One region of the Pseudovibrio sp. POLY-S9 genome, then DNA from elsewhere that is predicted to be linked to it. Evidence: predicted binding sites of a transcription regulator. Region 1 holds the regulator's gene; the other holds the start of a gene.
What was found. Region 1 encodes HrcA, which represses chaperone genes, less so after heat shock. Its sites were predicted from a motif close to GTTAGCACTCNCNNNNNGNGAGTGCTAAC; they were not measured.

Region 1 (11,321 bases):
AGGCACATTTCTAACCATATGAAGAAAAAAGAAGTTCCGCCTCCATTCATGCTAGTGCCCTCCTAAGGATCTAGCAATGCATGCTTAAGGCAATCGTTAGATTTCTGGTTACCCTAAACGTAAGTTAGAAATCTCACTGTGATACCTCCCTCAAATCAATATGAGGAGAAGTGTCATGTTGAGGAAACTAGGCGCAGAATTTGTAGGAACCTTTGCTCTGGTCTCCGCTGTGTGCGGTGGGGCATTGGTGTCCTATGCACCGGTTGAGTGGTATGGCGGATCTGGCTTGCTGGGCGTTGCCTTTGCGGTTGGTCTTTCAGTTGTCTGTATGGCTTACGCGTTTGGCAATGTGTCAGGTGCTCATTTCAATCCATCGGTGACCATCGGCCTTTGGGCTGCAAAACGGTTCCCAACCTCAGATGTGGTCCCCTATATCATCGCGCAGGTGATTGGCGGCACAACAGCAGCCTTTGTATTCTGGATCATTCTCGCCCATGGCCCGGGCGACCCTCCGGGCTTTGCTTCCAACGGTTATGGAGAGCACTCCAATGGCGGCTTTTCTGAAATTGCGGTCGGTATTACCGAAATCACAGTCACAGCGCTGTTCTTGATTGTTATTATTGGTGCAACCTCCAAAAAAGCACCTGCAGCCCTCGCTCCGCTTGCCATCGGCCTGATGCTGACATGCATGCACATCATCGCGATCCCCATCTCGGGCGCATCTTTAAATCCGGCTCGGTCCACGGCAACAGCGATTGTCAACGGTGGTTGGGCACTGGACCAGCTTTGGTTGTTCTGGCTGGCACCAATAGTTGGAGCGCTCATCGGAGCGGCAGTTTGCTGGATCATCGGCACCTGTGGTCGTGAAGAAACAGATTAACCAACGGAGATACAATCGTTTTCTGGCCTCCTTCGCAGTCAGGAACCTGCGAAGGAGGCTTTTCTGATGAATGCACTCAATCCCCAGCTAGGGAAAAACCCTCAATTTAAAACTTGACTATTATATTCATGTTTATAAAACACGGATAGAAACAACGTTTGCAGAACGCAAACACAAGCTAGCCAAAGCAGCGTCTCAGCCAGCCACTCCCGTAAAAATTCAGACTGAGGCGACCATGTCCATTTCGCGCTATTCCCGTGCGGCCCTCCTGGCCAGCACAACCCTCTCGCTCGCCCTGATTTCTGCGGCTGTTTCAGCGCAGGAAGCTACACAGCCTGTTGCTGCCGACAGCCCTGCGACCATGCTGGATGAAATCATTGTTTCAGCAGGTAAAGAGAAGGTGGCGATTGATACACCTCAGGCTGTGACTTCAGTCTCTCAGGAGCAAATTGAAGCAGCCCAAGCAAGCACATTGGGTGAGATCCTCGATGCGGTCCCGGGGATCACCACTATAAATGCCGATAATGCGTTGGGGCAGTCCATCAATATTCGCGGCATCGGCTCTGCTCTCGGTTCCGGTGAAAATCGTAATATCATTCAAGTGGATGGCGTCACCTCTTACTTCGAGATGTACCGTGCAGGCTCTTTCTTCTTCGATTCTGAGTTGCTTAAGGAAGTCGAGGTTCTGCGTGGACCAGCTGCCTCCACATTGTTCAGCGCAGGCGCGCTTGGTGGCGTGGTCAGTGCGCGCACGAAAGATGCTAGCGATTTGCTGGAGGGAGATGACAAACTGGCCGTCCGCACCAAAGTCATGTGGGACTCGAACGGCAATGGTGCGCGAAGCACAGTTACAGTCGCTGCCCGACCTCTGGAAAATCTGGAGCTATTGGTCAACCTGAACTATGGCCGTGATGGAGACTATGAGGGTGCTGATGGCGCAGATCTCGGCAACTCCCGCATGACAGATCTCTCGGGCCTCGCCAAGCTGAAATACAGCTTCGGTGCCGATAACGATCAATCTCTTACTGCAAGCTATTTCAACGTCAATAAGTCTGGGTATGGCCTATATGACCAGACAACCTTTAGTCCCGGATTTGGTTATGCGGACCAAACAACAAGCGAACAACAGGCACTACTTGCTTATGAAAACGCTTTTTCTGGCAATGATTTGTTGGATGTAAAAGCGCAGGTATCCTGGAGCCAGACCAAGCGTGATTTGGATGATATTACGTTCCGCGCAGGTCCTGGTGCTCCTTTGGGAACTGAAGCTGAGTACGTCTACAACAACTGGCAGGCAAAACTGGAAAACACATCGGAATTTCGGCTTTCCGAAGGTGTACAGACCTACTTCACTTACGGGGTGGAAGGGAAATATCAGGAGCGCCTCAACCCGCGTCTGAACCCGGATGGAAGCTCAACGCCGGGCTCCTCATCTCATCCAGAAGGTGAAACACACACTCTTGGTGTGTTCGGGCAGGCTGAGTTTGTAATTCATGACCGCCTTACACTCATTCCTGGAATGCGTGTTGACCATTCTCGCCTGAAGCCGGGGACTGGCGTGGCTCTGCGTAAAGATTTGGATGAGACGGCCTATTCTCCAAAACTTGCAGCAATTTATGAGCTGACAAACTGGCTGAATGTCTTTGGTTCTGTTGCACACACAGAACGCATGCCAGTTTTGGATGAAGTTTTCTCGGGTGATGGCTTTACCGATCTCGGAAAAGAAAAATCTAACAATTTAGAAGCTGGCTTAGGCTTGAAATTCAATGACGTATTGTTGGAAAATGATAGCCTTCGCTTCAAAGTAACGGGCTTTTACAACAGCATCGACAACTACCTCTATTCCTCTCGCGATCATGCAACGGGCAAGACAATCACAACTGCTATTGATGAGGCGCGGATCAAAGGCATCGAATTAGAAGCAGGTTATTCCTCAGACAGCTGGTACGGCAATCTGGGTGCTTCAGTTACACGGGGTGACAACCTTTCTGATGATGAATATCTGGATAGCGTAGCGGCAGATAATCTTTTCCTTTCAGTAGGATATAAGATTACTGACTATAATCTGGATGTTTCCTGGCGCTCTGATCTATACGCAGAACAGGACCGCGTGAACGATGCTGACGATGCTTCGCCAGGTTATGCGCTGCACAGTGCGCGTTTAGCCTGGAAGCCTGAAGATGGGTTCCTTGCAGGCTCAGAAGTGCGCGCAAGCGTGACCAATATCTTCGATCAGAAACACACAGCGCATCTGAGTGAAACCGAAGGCAAAGGTCGGTCCTTCAAGCTTAGCTTGGCGAAAACGTTTTAAGCCTCTCTTCGGTGTGCTGCAAATGCAGTGTGTCTGACAATGCTGGTGAGACAGGTTTGCCTGAATGAGGCTAGGCCTTCTGTGGCGGAAAGGCCGGGATCGGCGGGGAAGAAATTCTCCGCCGTTTTCTTTTGTAACTCAATTACGCTGGATCAGCCGTGCTCAATTTCCAGCATTTCACTCCATGTTTTTGGAGTGTCGCCGTTGAGCGGGTTCTTTGTAGTGCGTTTGTACTTGATGGTTTCAAAATGCATGCTCAGTGTGTCTGCCAGCAACAAGCGCCCAACCAGACCTTCACCAAACCCAACGATTTCCTTGATCACCTCAAGCGCCTGCAATGTGCCAACCAGGCCTGTCAAAGCACCCAAAACACCCGCCTCTGTGCAGGTTGGTATGGAGCCAGCCTCAGGGCGTTTGGGGAACAGGCAGCGATAAGTTGGGTTGATGTAGTTGCCCTCATCATCGCGCTCAAATGGTTTCAGCAGCGTAACAGAGCCGTCAAACTGACCCACAGCAGCCGTAACTAAAGGACGGCCAGCATAAAAGCACGCATCCGAAACGAGATAGCGAGTGGCAAAGTTATCAGAGCCATCAACCACGATATGGTAATCGTTGATCAACGCCATGGCATTTTGCCCACTAATGCGTGTCGGATGCGGAACAACGCGCACATTCGGGTTCAGCCGAGCGATCGCCTCCGCCGCACTGGCAACTTTAGGCTCGCCAAGCTTCTCCGTGTCATGGATGATCTGACGCTGAAGGTTAGACAGTGAAACAACATCATCATCAACAATGCCGATGGTGCCGACGCCAGCCGCCGCAAGGTATTGCAGAACCGGCGCACCAAGCCCCCCTGCTCCAATCACCAAAACACGCGCAGCTTTTAGTTTTTGTTGTCCCGGGCCACCAACATCCCGCAGGACAATGTGGCGGGCATAACGTTCCAGTTCAGAAGCTGTAAGGGAAAGCAATTGGGACTCCAGTAGTTTAACCGAGCATACGGCTCACCAGTCGGGCTGTGTAATCCACCATGGGAATGACACGCGCATAATTGAGACGAGTCGGCCCGATAACACCAAGAACGCCCACAACGCGCTGTTCACTATCGCGGTATGGAGACACGATCAAGGAAGAACCGGAAAGCGAGAACAGCTTGTTTTCTGACCCGATAAAAATACGTACGCCTTCGCCGCCCTTTGCAAGATCGAGCAGGCGGATCAGCTCACTCTTGTTCTCCAAATCATCAAACAGTAAGCGAATACGCTCCAGATCTTCCTTCGCACCCACGTTTTCCAGCAGGTTGGAGCGTCCACGCACGATCAGTGTTCCGGGATCATTCTTGTCCCCACCCCAAACAGCAACACCTGCATCCACCACTTTGGACGTCAGCGTATCCAGCTCGGCTTGAAATTCGTTTCGCTGCCGAACTAGCTCAGATTGCGCATCGGCTAGCGTGCGGTTTCTGATGATGGAGTTGAGGTAATTCGAGGCTTCGGTTAATGCAGACGGTGGCAAGCCAGCAGGCAGATCGACAACACGGTTTTCAACGGAACCGTCCTCACTCACCAGCACAACAAGCGCTTTAAGCGGTTCAATCTGCACAAACTCGATATGGCGAAGGGTGGTGTCCGTCTTGTTGGAAAGAACAACCCCCGCCCCGCGGCTCAAACCAGATAACATCTGACTGGCTTCGGTCAGAACTTGTTCCGGTGTTTTCTCACCACCTTTAGCCTTCACCTGAACGGCAATCTGCTCGCGCTCTTCCTTGGTCAGATCGCCAACTTCCAAAAAACCGTCCACGAACAGACGAAGACCAGACTGCGTCGGCAAGCGTCCAGCACTGGTGTGCGGAGAGTAGAGCAGCCCATGGTGCTCCAGATCTGCCATTACGTTGCGAATAGAGGCCGGAGACAGAGGTTGCGAAAGCCCGCGTGCAAGGTTGCGAGACCCCAACGGTTCGCCGGTATCAAGGTAGTTCTCGACAATGCGCCGGAAGACCTCACGGGAACGTTCATCAAGATCCTCAAGAGGGACAGAAGGAGGAACGCTCGTCACGGTATCGGTACTCCACATCAACAGCAGGTTTGGGCCAAAGCCTGTATTCAATCCCTAACACAGGACAATTGAACAGCCAAAACTCATTTTTAGCAGAAAATAGCCTCTCAAACCAAAACCAGCCTTTGCGCTAACGGCAATCCGCAGCTAAAAGATCCGCAATACCATTTGTGAATTTGTAGCTATTAAGCAACCCGAGGGAGCTTGCCTTGAACCGTCCATCCAAACGTACACCAGAAGAAATGCGTCCAGTCAGCCTGGAGCGCGGTGTTGCCAAACATGCCGAAGGCTCCTGCCTGATCAAATTCGGCGATACCCATGTTCTGTGTACCGCAAGTTTGGAAGAGCGTGTTCCGCCGTGGCTCCGTGGTCAGAACCGTGGCTGGGTAACTGCAGAATACGGCATGCTGCCACGCGCAACTCATGACCGTATGCGCCGTGAATCCTCCGCAGGCAAGCAGTCTGGCCGTACTCAGGAAATCCAGCGCCTCATTGGCCGCTCTCTGCGTGCTGTCGTTGATCTGGGTGCTCTGGGCGAGCGTCAGATCTCCGTTGACTGTGATGTCATTCAGGCAGACGGCGGCACCCGTACAGCGTCTATCACCGGCGCTTGGGTTGCTCTGCACGACTGTCTGAAATGGATGGAAGCGCGCGACATGGTCAAAACCGATAAGGTTCTCAAAGACCACATCGCAGCGATCTCCTGCGGCATCTACGAAGGTACTCCGGTTGCTGATCTGGATTACATCGAAGACTCCTCTGCTGACACTGACGCAAACTTCGTCATGACTGGCAAAGGCGGCATTGTTGAAATTCAGGGTACTGCTGAAGGTGAGCCATTCTCCGAAGAAGAACTCGGCCAGCTCATGGGTCTTGCAAAACAGTCCATTTCCAAACTGGTTGAACTGCAGAAGCTGACGGTGCTCTGATGCAGGCAGACACAACAGAAAACCGCCGCCTGGAACCTGGCAAGCTCGTGCTTGCCAGTCACAACAAGGGCAAGCTGCGCGAAATTCAGGACATGCTTGCACCGCATGGCTTTGAAGTTCTCTCTGCTGGTGATCTGAACCTGCCAGAGCCAGTGGAAGATGGCGACACGTTTGAAGCAAACGCTGCGATCAAAGCACTTGCTGCGGCAACGGCCACTGGCTTGCCAGCCCTTGCGGATGACAGCGGTTTTTGTGTAAACGGCCTGAACGGCGATCCGGGCATCTACTCCGCACGTTGGGCTGGGCCAGGCAAAGACTTTGGCGTTGCCATGCAGGCCGTGCAGGACAAGCTGACCGAAACGAACGCAACAGACCGGACTGCTTACTTCGTTGCTGTGCTGTGTATGGCATGGCCGGATGGGCACACTCAGTTCTATCGTGGTGAGATCCATGGCGAACTGGCATGGCCTCCGCGCGGTCTGGAAGGCTTCGGCTACGATCCAATGTTCGTTCCGGAAGGTTTTGATAGAACCTTCGGTGAGATGGACAAACAAGAAAAACACAAAACAAAAGAAGGCGAAGCGCTGTCTCATCGCGCCCGTGCCTTTGTTAAGTTTCAAAAAGAGTGCTTGCCGGCGTAATACGCGTTCCCGAAAAGTGGCTTCCAGTTTTCGGATAAGAACTCGTGCAAATGAGCTGGCAAACGCAAAGGAAAAAGAATGACTGTGTCACCGGTTGGCGGCTTTGGGATTTACGTGCATTGGCCTTTTTGTTTGGCAAAATGCCCATATTGTGACTTTAACTCCCACGTGCGCCACCAGCCGGTTTCGCAGGAACATTACGCCAAAGCTCTGGCAACAGAGCTGGCACGTTATGCGCAGATGGTGCCGGGTCGCACGGTTGACTCCGTCTTCTTCGGCGGCGGCACGCCATCTTTGATGGAGCCGAAAACCGTTGAGACAATCCTCAATGAAGTTGCGCGCCTCTGGCATCTGCCGTCCACCGCTGAAATCTCCATGGAAGCCAACCCAACCAGCGTGGAAGCAACCCGCTTTGTGGGCTACAGATCTGCAGGTGTAAACCGCCTCTCCGTCGGTATTCAGGCGTTGGATGACAAGGAACTGAAGATCCTTGGTCGCCAACATTCTGTTTCGGAGGCGATTCAAGCTGTTGAAATTGCGCGCAAAACTTTCCCGCGCATCTCGTTTGATCTGATCTACGCCCGCCCAAATCAAACCTTGACGGCATGGGAGCAAGAGCTCAACCGTGCTATCGATCTGGCCGCTGATCACCTCTCCATGTATCAGCTCACCATCGAAAGCGGCACCATGTTCCAGCGCTTGTATGCGGCTGGAAAGCTGGAGATGCTGGACCCTGATCTAGCCGCAGACATGTTTGATCTGGCGCAGGAGGTTACAGCAGCACGCGGTTTGCCGGCCTATGAGGTCTCAAACCATGCGGCGCCTGACACTCAGTGCCAGCACAACCTCATTTACTGGCGTTATGGTGATTACGTCGGTGTTGGACCGGGTGCACACGGCCGATTGACGCTGGAAGATGGCACCAAGCTGGCAACCTCGACTGAAAAACATCCGGAAACATGGCTAGGCTTAGTTGAAAGTCAGGGCCACGGCTCTATTTCTGAAGACATACTTGGTCATGGCGAGCAGGGTGACGAGTTGTTGTTGATGGGTATGCGATTGCATGAAGGCATTGACGTACCACGTTATGAACAGCTCTCTGGCCGTCAGTTCAATCCGCAGAGATTGTTAAATCTGCAGGAAAACGGCATGGTAGAATGGGTAAGCAACACTCGCCTGCGTGCAACGCAAGCTGGCTTTCCCCTACTGGATGCCGTAATTGCTGAGCTGGCTTCCGATTAGCATTCCCAAATAAAATTCATTAGCGATTTCAACTTAGTGAAATAATTGCAGTCGAATTACTCGATTCGATTGGGGTATTAATTTACATATTGTGCAATGCAACATAATTGATTACACTGACATGTACCTCAGCGATGGTGAAGAACCTATTGATCTTCAATGCAAGTTAAGGTTGGTTTGAATTTCTCCATGAGTCTATGTTGCTGAAAAGGTATAGAGCTGTCTATACTTTTGCGGTGCAGCACTTAGGGCTAAAGTGTATTCGTGTTGCGGAAATCAAGAATTACATGAACAAGAGTTGGCTGAAGCGAACGTCTTGGGAGGAAACATTCTGTGCTGTTCTACCACTTGTATGAAATGAACCATGCAGCGATGTCCCCTGTCCGGGCTGCAGCAGACATGACAAGATTGTGCTTTCAGAACCCGCTCAATCCCATGTCACACACGCAGGTTGGTCGCACGGTTGCTGCATCCTGTGAGATGCTTGAGCGCGTAACCCGTCGTTATGGCAAGCCGGAGTTTGAGCTCGACACCACTGTCGTGGATGGTAAAGAAGTAGACATCACGGAAGAAATCATCTGGGCGAAACCATTTTGCGGCCTGTTACACTTCAAGCGTGATTTACCTCAAAGCAGAAAAGACGATCCTAAAATTCTGATCGTCTCACCCATGTCTGGCCACTATGCAACTCTTCTGCGCGGCACTGTTGAAGCCTTACTGCCAAATCTGGATGTTTACATCACGGACTGGGAAGACGCGCGACAGGTGCCTGTAGCTGATGGCCGTTTCGACCTGGACGATTACATCGAATACATCATGCAGATGCTGCATTATCTGGGGCCAAATACGCACGTTCTGGCGGTTTGCCAGCCATCCGTTCCAGTTTATGCCGCCGTTGCCTTGATGGAAGAGAACGGAGACAAATGCGCTCCGGCGACTATGACGCTGATGGGTGGCCCAATTGACACCCGCGAAGCGCCAACCGCCGTGAATGATCTGGCCGTCGAAAAAGGTATCGATTGGTTCAAGCGCAATGTTGTTATGGAAGTTCCTTTCCCCCACAAAGGCTTCACACGACAGGTTTATCCGGGCTTCCTCCAGCTCTCTGGCTTCATGAGCATGAATCTGGACCGGCACATGGTTGCCCATCGCGATTTCTTCCAGCATCTGATTGAGGGTGATGGTGACAGCGCTGAGAAGCATCGTGACTTCTATGATGAATATCTCGCTGTTATGGATCTGACCTCCGAATTCTATCTCCAAACCGTGGAGACCGTGTTCATCGAGCATTCGTTGCCAAAAGGCGAAATGATGCATCGTGGCAAGATGGTTGATCCGAAAAAGATCACCGGCACGGCGCTGTTTACCGTTGAAGGCGAAAACGACGACATTTCTGGTGTTGGCCAAACCCAAGCGGCTCAAAAGCTGGCTGAAAACATCCCATCCAACCGCCGGTTGCACTACATCCAGCCCGGTGTAGGCCACTACGGTGTGTTTAACGGTTCAAAGTATCGTTCTGAAATCGCGCCACGTATCGTCAAGTTCATTCAGGATAATCCAAGAAACGTGCGTGCGGAGCAAGTTTCCAAACGTGCAGCGAAAAAGACCCTGCGTGAAAACACCTCTGAGAAAATTGCGGGTGATCCACTACGCGAAATCCTGCTTGCTGAGCCAAAAGGCGCTGCAGATGACCTGCAGTTGATCAGCGGTGTTGGACCTAAACTAGAGCGGGCTTTGAACGGCGCAGGTATCTTCCACTACTGGCAAATTGCAAATCTGACAGAACATCAGGCCGCGGCGCTGGACGATCGTTTGGATATTCGCGGACGCATGGTTCGGGATAATTGGGTTGAGCAGGCACGCCGTCTCAACGAAACAGTGCATTCCAACTGAACGTAAGTGAAGATAACCCATCGTCTAATAAAATTTCATTCTATCTCTTGAAAGTAAAATAAAATCATCCCATCTCAAGCTTGTTGATTTGAGAAAGGGGTGATTTTAATGAATGTAAATGCAATAAAACCCTCCTGGAATCCTCTAAGTATTGCACTTATGGTTCTTGGATTCGTAGTTTTCTGGCCTCTTGGCCTTGCTATGCTTGCCTACATCTTATGGGGCGACAACTTTAATGGCTGGAAGCGTGAAGCTAAATGCCAGTGGAATCGTAGCAACTTGAAAAATACGATGGACAATATGCAAAATGCGACCCGCAGCGGTAATGCTGCATTTGACGACTACCGTGAAAAAGAGCTGACCCGCTTGGAAGAAGAGCGCAGAAAGCTTGATAGCATGCGTCAGGAATTCGACGATTACATGAACGACCTGCGTCAGGCTAAAGATCAGGAAGAATTCGACCGATTCATGAGAAACCGCCACAACCGTCCAGGCGAGCCATCTGCTGGTGAAGCAATCTAGTGGTTCTCAAAGGCTCATAACAAGCATCTGGTGCTCTGCTTTTGCAGGGCACCCTTTTGTGCGTTGAGGCTTACTCGCAAAGCAACACACTCGCTAAAGTAATTCGCACTGGTCGACTTTCAAATCGCCCCTTTCTCTGCAATAACGAGAGCGGCTAGTGCAATTTTTGAGGTGATATGGGGTTCTTTGCGACAAAGGTTTTGCCAGAGTTTATTGAGGTGGATCTGGGGAATAAGCCTCTGCAAATCCGCCTGAAACGCAACTCCAGAGCAAAACGCTATATCCTTAGAATTCCCCCAGGAGATCCAACACCTGTCATCACTGTTCCTGCTCGCGGCAATCTGAAAACAGCCCAGGATTTCGCCAACCGGCAAGTCGAGTGGCTGAAGCAAAGATTGGGTTCTCGTCCGAATACCATCAAATTTGAAGAGGGTGCCCGCATCCCTATTAAAGGTGTCCTGCACACCTTGCGGTCTTCTGGCAAACTGCGTGGGCTTGCGAAGCTTGACCTTGAAGAAGAGACGGATGAACCGCTGTTGTTACTGCCTGGAGAAACCCAAAGCTTTCACCGCAAAACCAAAGACTTCCTGCGGAAGTTAGCTAAAGAAGATCTTGAGGCACACGTACAGCACTTCACGAAGAAGCTTGAACGCAACTATCATAGCATCACACTACGAGACACTAAGAGCCGTTGGGGATCCTGCTCGTATGATGGGAAACTATCGTTCTCCTGGCGCCTTGTGATGGCACCACCCGACATTTTGGAGTACGTAGCCGCTCACGAAGTTGCTCACTTGGTGAAACTGGATCATTCACCAGAGTTCTGGCGTGTTTGTGAGCAGTTAGCA
Region 2 (4,918 bases), on a different contig from region 1:
TCTTCAAGCTCCCCTTTGACCTTCAGATAGGAGTTGGAACTGCCCGCTGCTGCACCAATCGAAGAAACCATGAGAAACTGCTCAGCACCTGCTTCACGTGCCAACCGTGTAAGGTCGTAGGCAAGCTGGAAGTCAATCGCGTAAAACGCTTCTTTTGAGCCGGCTGCCTTCAGCGTGGTCCCCAGACAGCAGAACACATCCGTCACGTTCATTGGCAGTTGAAGGCTGGAAAAATCGCTGAAATCGGTCAGATGCAAACGAAGCTTATCATCTTCAATCGCTGGATCTTTGCGCACAACTGCATGAACCTCGTCATACGCCTCACTGGCAAGCAGCAGCCGAACCACCTCAGAACCAATCAGCCCAGTTGCACCAAAGACCATCGCCACACGATTTTTCATAGGAAATTTCTCCGATTATCAGCCAAAGCAGATTGGTAGATCAGGGTGAGAGTTTAAAACTCGAGCAAATTGAAGCCTAATGCAAAAAATAAGAGCACCATTTCAGGTGCTTTCATTTCGATTGCTATTTGGGAATGGCAGAGAGCAGCGGGAAGAGTGCCATATGGAAGTTTCCGAGCCAGGTTACATACCAGTCCGCAAGCTCTGGCATTGTCGTGTTGGTGCCAAGATCAACATCTCTCTTCCATAACACGATGCTGCAATATCGAGCATGTTCAGCAGGGTCCCAATCAAGTGATGCACCGATCTCTGTCTCTACATGTTCTTTTTGGCGTAGCAGTTCTTTGAAGTAGGCCTCGCCGGGCTCATTCCGAAAGTTGATCATAACTTTCGCGCAGTTTTCTTCATCCAGGTAATGGAGACTCAGATAGGCGTTCGGTATGCCAAATTTGATGTCGTAGTAACTTCCGTCAGGAACATTATTTCTCAGTTTAATCGGCAGTTTAGTGTCAGACATCTGGTCTTTGACTGCTTGCCAAATATCATGATGTTTTTGTTTTAGTTCACTCATGAGTTGTTTTTTCCTAGCTGAAGCTGTTTGTGACAATGCAAAAAAGGGCACCCCGAAGGATGCCCTAATTCGTTTAAGCGTTGGTTGGCTTGGCTTAGAAGCCCATGCCGCCCATGCCGCCCATGCCGCCGTCCATAGGAGGCATTGCTGGGCCAGCGTCTTTCTTAGGCAGTTCAGCTACCATTGCTTCGGTAGTGATCAGCAGGCCTGCAACAGATGCTGCGTCCTGAAGAGCTGTACGAACAACCTTGGTTGGATCGATGATGCCAGCTTCAATCATGTTGACGTATTCTTCGGTCTGGGCATTGAAGCCGAAGGTTTCGTCAGCAATGTTGTCCTGGATCTTGCCAGCAACGATGGAACCTTCAACGCCGGAGTTTTCAGCGATCTGGCGAAGTGGAGCTTCAAGAGCGCGCAGAACGATCTTGATACCAGCTTCAATGTCAACGTTCTCGGAAGATACTTTCTCAACAGCAGCTTTTGCACGAAGAAGAGCACAACCACCACCTGGTACGATACCTTCTTCAACAGCAGCGCGTGTTGCGTTCAGGGCATCGTCGATGCGGTCTTTTTTCTCTTTAACTTCTACTTCAGTTGCACCACCAACGCGGATAACTGCAACACCGCCAGCAAGCTTAGCAAGACGTTCCTGCAGCTTTTCGCGGTCGTAGTCAGAAGAAGTTTCTTCGATCTGAGCTTTGATCTGGGAAACGCGTGCTTCGATGTCAGCTTTTTCGCCAGCACCATCAACAATGGTGGTGGTTTCCTTGGTGATGTTCACTTTGTCAGCAGTGCCGAGCATGTCAACAGTCACGTTTTCCAGCTTGATGCCGAGATCGTCGGAGATCACGGTACCACCGGTCAGGATAGCGATGTCTTCAAGCATTGCTTTACGACGGTCACCGAAGCCAGGAGCTTTAACAGCAGCAATCTTCAGGCCACCACGCAGTTTGTTCACTACGAGAGTTGCCAGTGCTTCACCTTCAACATCTTCAGCGATGATGATGAGTGGGCGGGAAGACTGAACAGCGCTTTCAAGGATTGGAAGCATTGGCTGCAGGTTGGAAAGCTTTTTCTCGTGCAGGAGAATGAGTGGCTTTTCCAGGTCTGCAATCATCTTCTCAGCGTTGGTGACGAAGTATGGAGAAAGGTAACCGCGGTCGAACTGCATACCTTCAACAACTTCAAGCTCTGTCTCAAGAGACTTAGCTTCTTCAACGGTGATAACACCTTCGTTGCCAACGCGCTGCATTGCTTCAGCAATGTCTTCACCGATCTGAGTGTCACCGTTAGCGGAGATAGTGCCAACCTGTGCAACTTCGTCAGTAGAAGAGATAGACTTGGAACGGGAAGTCAGGTCTGCAACAGCAGCAGCAGTTGCCATGTCAACGCCGCGCTTCAGGTCCATTGGGTTCATGCCAGCAGCAACGAACTTTGCACCTTCTTTAACGATAGCCTGCGCCAGAACTGTCGCAGTTGTTGTACCGTCACCAGCAATGTCGTTGGTTTTGGAAGCAACTTCACGCACCATCTGTGCGCCCATGTTTTCGAACTTGTCTTCAAGTTCGATTTCCTTCGCAACAGAAACACCGTCTTTGGTGATGCGTGGTGCGCCGAATGCTTTATCCAGAACAACGTTACGACCTTTAGGGCCGAGGGTAACTTTTACAGCGTTTGCAAGGATGTCGACGCCTTTAAGCATCTTATCGCGGGCATCGGAGCCGAATTTGACTTCTTTAGCAGCCATGGTTTTGTCTCACTTAATTCTTGAATAAGAGAAGGGATCGTAGGGTCTCAACAATGGCTTGGAATTAAGCCAGGATACCCATGATGTCGGATTCCTTCATGATCAGCAGGTCTTCGCCGTCGATCTTAACTTCAGTACCGGACCATTTGCCGAACAGAACACGGTCACCAGCTTTAACGTCGATAGCGATCAGCTCACCGTTGTCCTTACGTGCGCCAGCGCCAACAGCGATAACTTCGCCTTCCTGTGGCTTTTCTTTTGCAGTGTCAGGAATGATGATGCCACCAGCTGTTTTTTCTTCAGACTCAATGCGGCGAACGACAACACGGTCGTGTAGCGGACGAAACTTCATAATTGGCTCTTCCTCTCATACGCGAGCGCCCCTTTTAGGCAACGCCCGGACGCGAAGGTTAAAAACTTTGAGAGTGGGTGAAACCTTGCGGGCCCACAGTGATTAGCACTCCCAAAGGCAGAGTGCTAACAACCGTGAAATGATGTAGTTTCACCCTCTGGTATAGTCAAGGAGAGAGCAGCAAAAAAATATTTTGGAGCGCAAAAAATATAGGAATACTGCGAGAAATTGGGGGCAATTTGGGAACAGTCTCAACTCATCCTAGACGAATGGACTGTCTGTGCTGCCTGCACGGGAATTTCCGGAATCAGCGCAAAAGAAAAGCCGGCTTTAAGATTAAAGCCAGCTTTTGAACTTTAACAGGAAGCTTTCAGGTCTTAGAGCGTGTTCCCGAAAAGTGGTTCCGGTTTTTGGATAAGAATACGCGCAAAATTAAAGAGTTAGAGCTTGGTGCGTGAATGCATATGAACGCAACATGCTCTAATTCTGAAGAGGCGCGTCCTTCATGGAAAACGGAAGCTCAAAGCTGCCGGACTTTTCCGAGTTCTCGTCGTTAAACTGCACCTTCAGCACATAGTCTCCAGCTTGCAGCCCTTTAAGGTTGAAGCTCAAAGATGTCTGATACTCGCGGATTTGGTTGAAGCTTGCCGAGTGCAAGGCGGTAAACCCGTCCTGAGAAGCAAGCACCTGACCAGTGGTGTTGCGCAGTTCAAAGTCAACACTCAGATCAATCGCATATGTGCTGCCCATCTCTTTGTAAGAGAAGCCAACAGGCTCAGCATAAACGGTCAATGGATCACCGCTCTGGAACTCTGTCGTCTCCAGAGGCGTGTAAGCCCCATAACTCTCAGCTGGTAGTGCGATGAATTTTGCTGCCGTAAAAGCGAGTGGCTGCTGCTGCCAGGCAATGGTGTAGGCGTCCTGAGCAGCTTTAAAGCCAGCGCTCGGCGCACTCTTGTCTTCAGCAGATGCAGCGCTACCCAACAAAGCAACCGCAAAAATAGAACAGGCTGCAGCTTTTGCGTAAGCTGACATCCCTCTCACTGTAAATGGCATTGTTAGCCCCCTAGAGCCAGCAGAACACAATATCTGCGGCACTCACCTGATTCTTGGCGGTGGTATAGCTCTTAAATCTAAGGGAGACAATACTGCCCCATTTGTTGAGGCAGCTTAGATATGCGTCACGAAGACATTCCTCATGCGATGGTTAAGCAATTACCACGCAATTGATCAGGCACCAGCTCGTTCAGCCCAGGATTGCTTCTTCCGGTAGATGGTCGAGGGGCTGATTTCCAAGGCGGCAGCTGCAAGAGCAATGTTGCCGTCAAAAGTTTCAAGCGTGGTCTCGATAATCTGCTTTTCCTGAAACCACAGCGGTTCGATTGACCGCCCCATGGAAGGCATCGGTTCGCTTGCGCTGAAGGCAATCTCGGAAAGAACAGGAACAGCCTGGTCACGCAGCAAAGGAGAGAGCATGAGTTCAGTGACTTCATCACCGTCATTCATGACCACAAGCTGGCGAATGACATTCTCCAGTTCGCGCACGTTACCCGGCCAGCTGTGCTGCAATAAAAGAGCCTCCGCATAGGTCGAAAAACGCTGAAATCTGCGATTTTCTTCTGCGGCATACTTCTTCAGGAATGTTTGAGCGAGGGAGGGTATATCTTCACGACGCTCACGAAGAGCTGGCAGACGGATCGGCAGCACGTGGAGACGATAGAACAGGTCTTCACGGAAGCGACCTGCAGTGATTTCTGTTTTCGGGTCTCTGTTGGTTGCGCAAATAACGCGCAGATCCAGCGAGCGTGGTTTATGCTCTCCAACCCGTTGAATGGAGCCAGTCTGAA

Region 2: the regulator HrcA is predicted to act here: its motif matches at 3,173-3,201, upstream of groES (co-chaperone GroES).

What each region holds. Positions count from the first base shown of each region.
Region 1 covers NZ_LCWX01000145.1:266,492-277,812, reverse strand. The annotation lists gene aqpZ (aquaporin Z) at 176-880, shown strand; gene PPL9_RS13495 (TonB-dependent receptor) at 1,116-3,191, shown strand; gene PPL9_RS13490 (molybdopterin-synthase adenylyltransferase MoeB) at 3,344-4,162, opposite strand; gene hrcA (heat-inducible transcriptional repressor HrcA) at 4,179-5,264, opposite strand; gene rph (ribonuclease PH) at 5,456-6,175, shown strand; gene rdgB (RdgB/HAM1 family non-canonical purine NTP pyrophosphatase) at 6,175-6,816, shown strand; gene hemW (radical SAM family heme chaperone HemW) at 6,895-8,058, shown strand; gene phaZ (polyhydroxyalkanoate depolymerase) at 8,392-9,951, shown strand; gene PPL9_RS13460 (DUF2852 domain-containing protein) at 10,060-10,473, shown strand; gene PPL9_RS13455 (SprT family zinc-dependent metalloprotease) at 10,650-11,321, shown strand, end outside.
Region 2 covers NZ_LCWX01000191.1:23,299-28,216, reverse strand. The annotation lists gene PPL9_RS18510 (NAD-dependent epimerase/dehydratase family protein) at 1-401, opposite strand, end outside; gene PPL9_RS18505 (DUF4268 domain-containing protein) at 526-972, opposite strand; gene groL (chaperonin GroEL) at 1,067-2,719, opposite strand; gene groES (co-chaperone GroES) at 2,784-3,071, opposite strand; gene PPL9_RS18490 (hypothetical protein) at 3,552-4,127, opposite strand; partial or broken gene PPL9_RS33490 (sigma 54-interacting transcriptional regulator) at 4,302-4,918, opposite strand, start outside.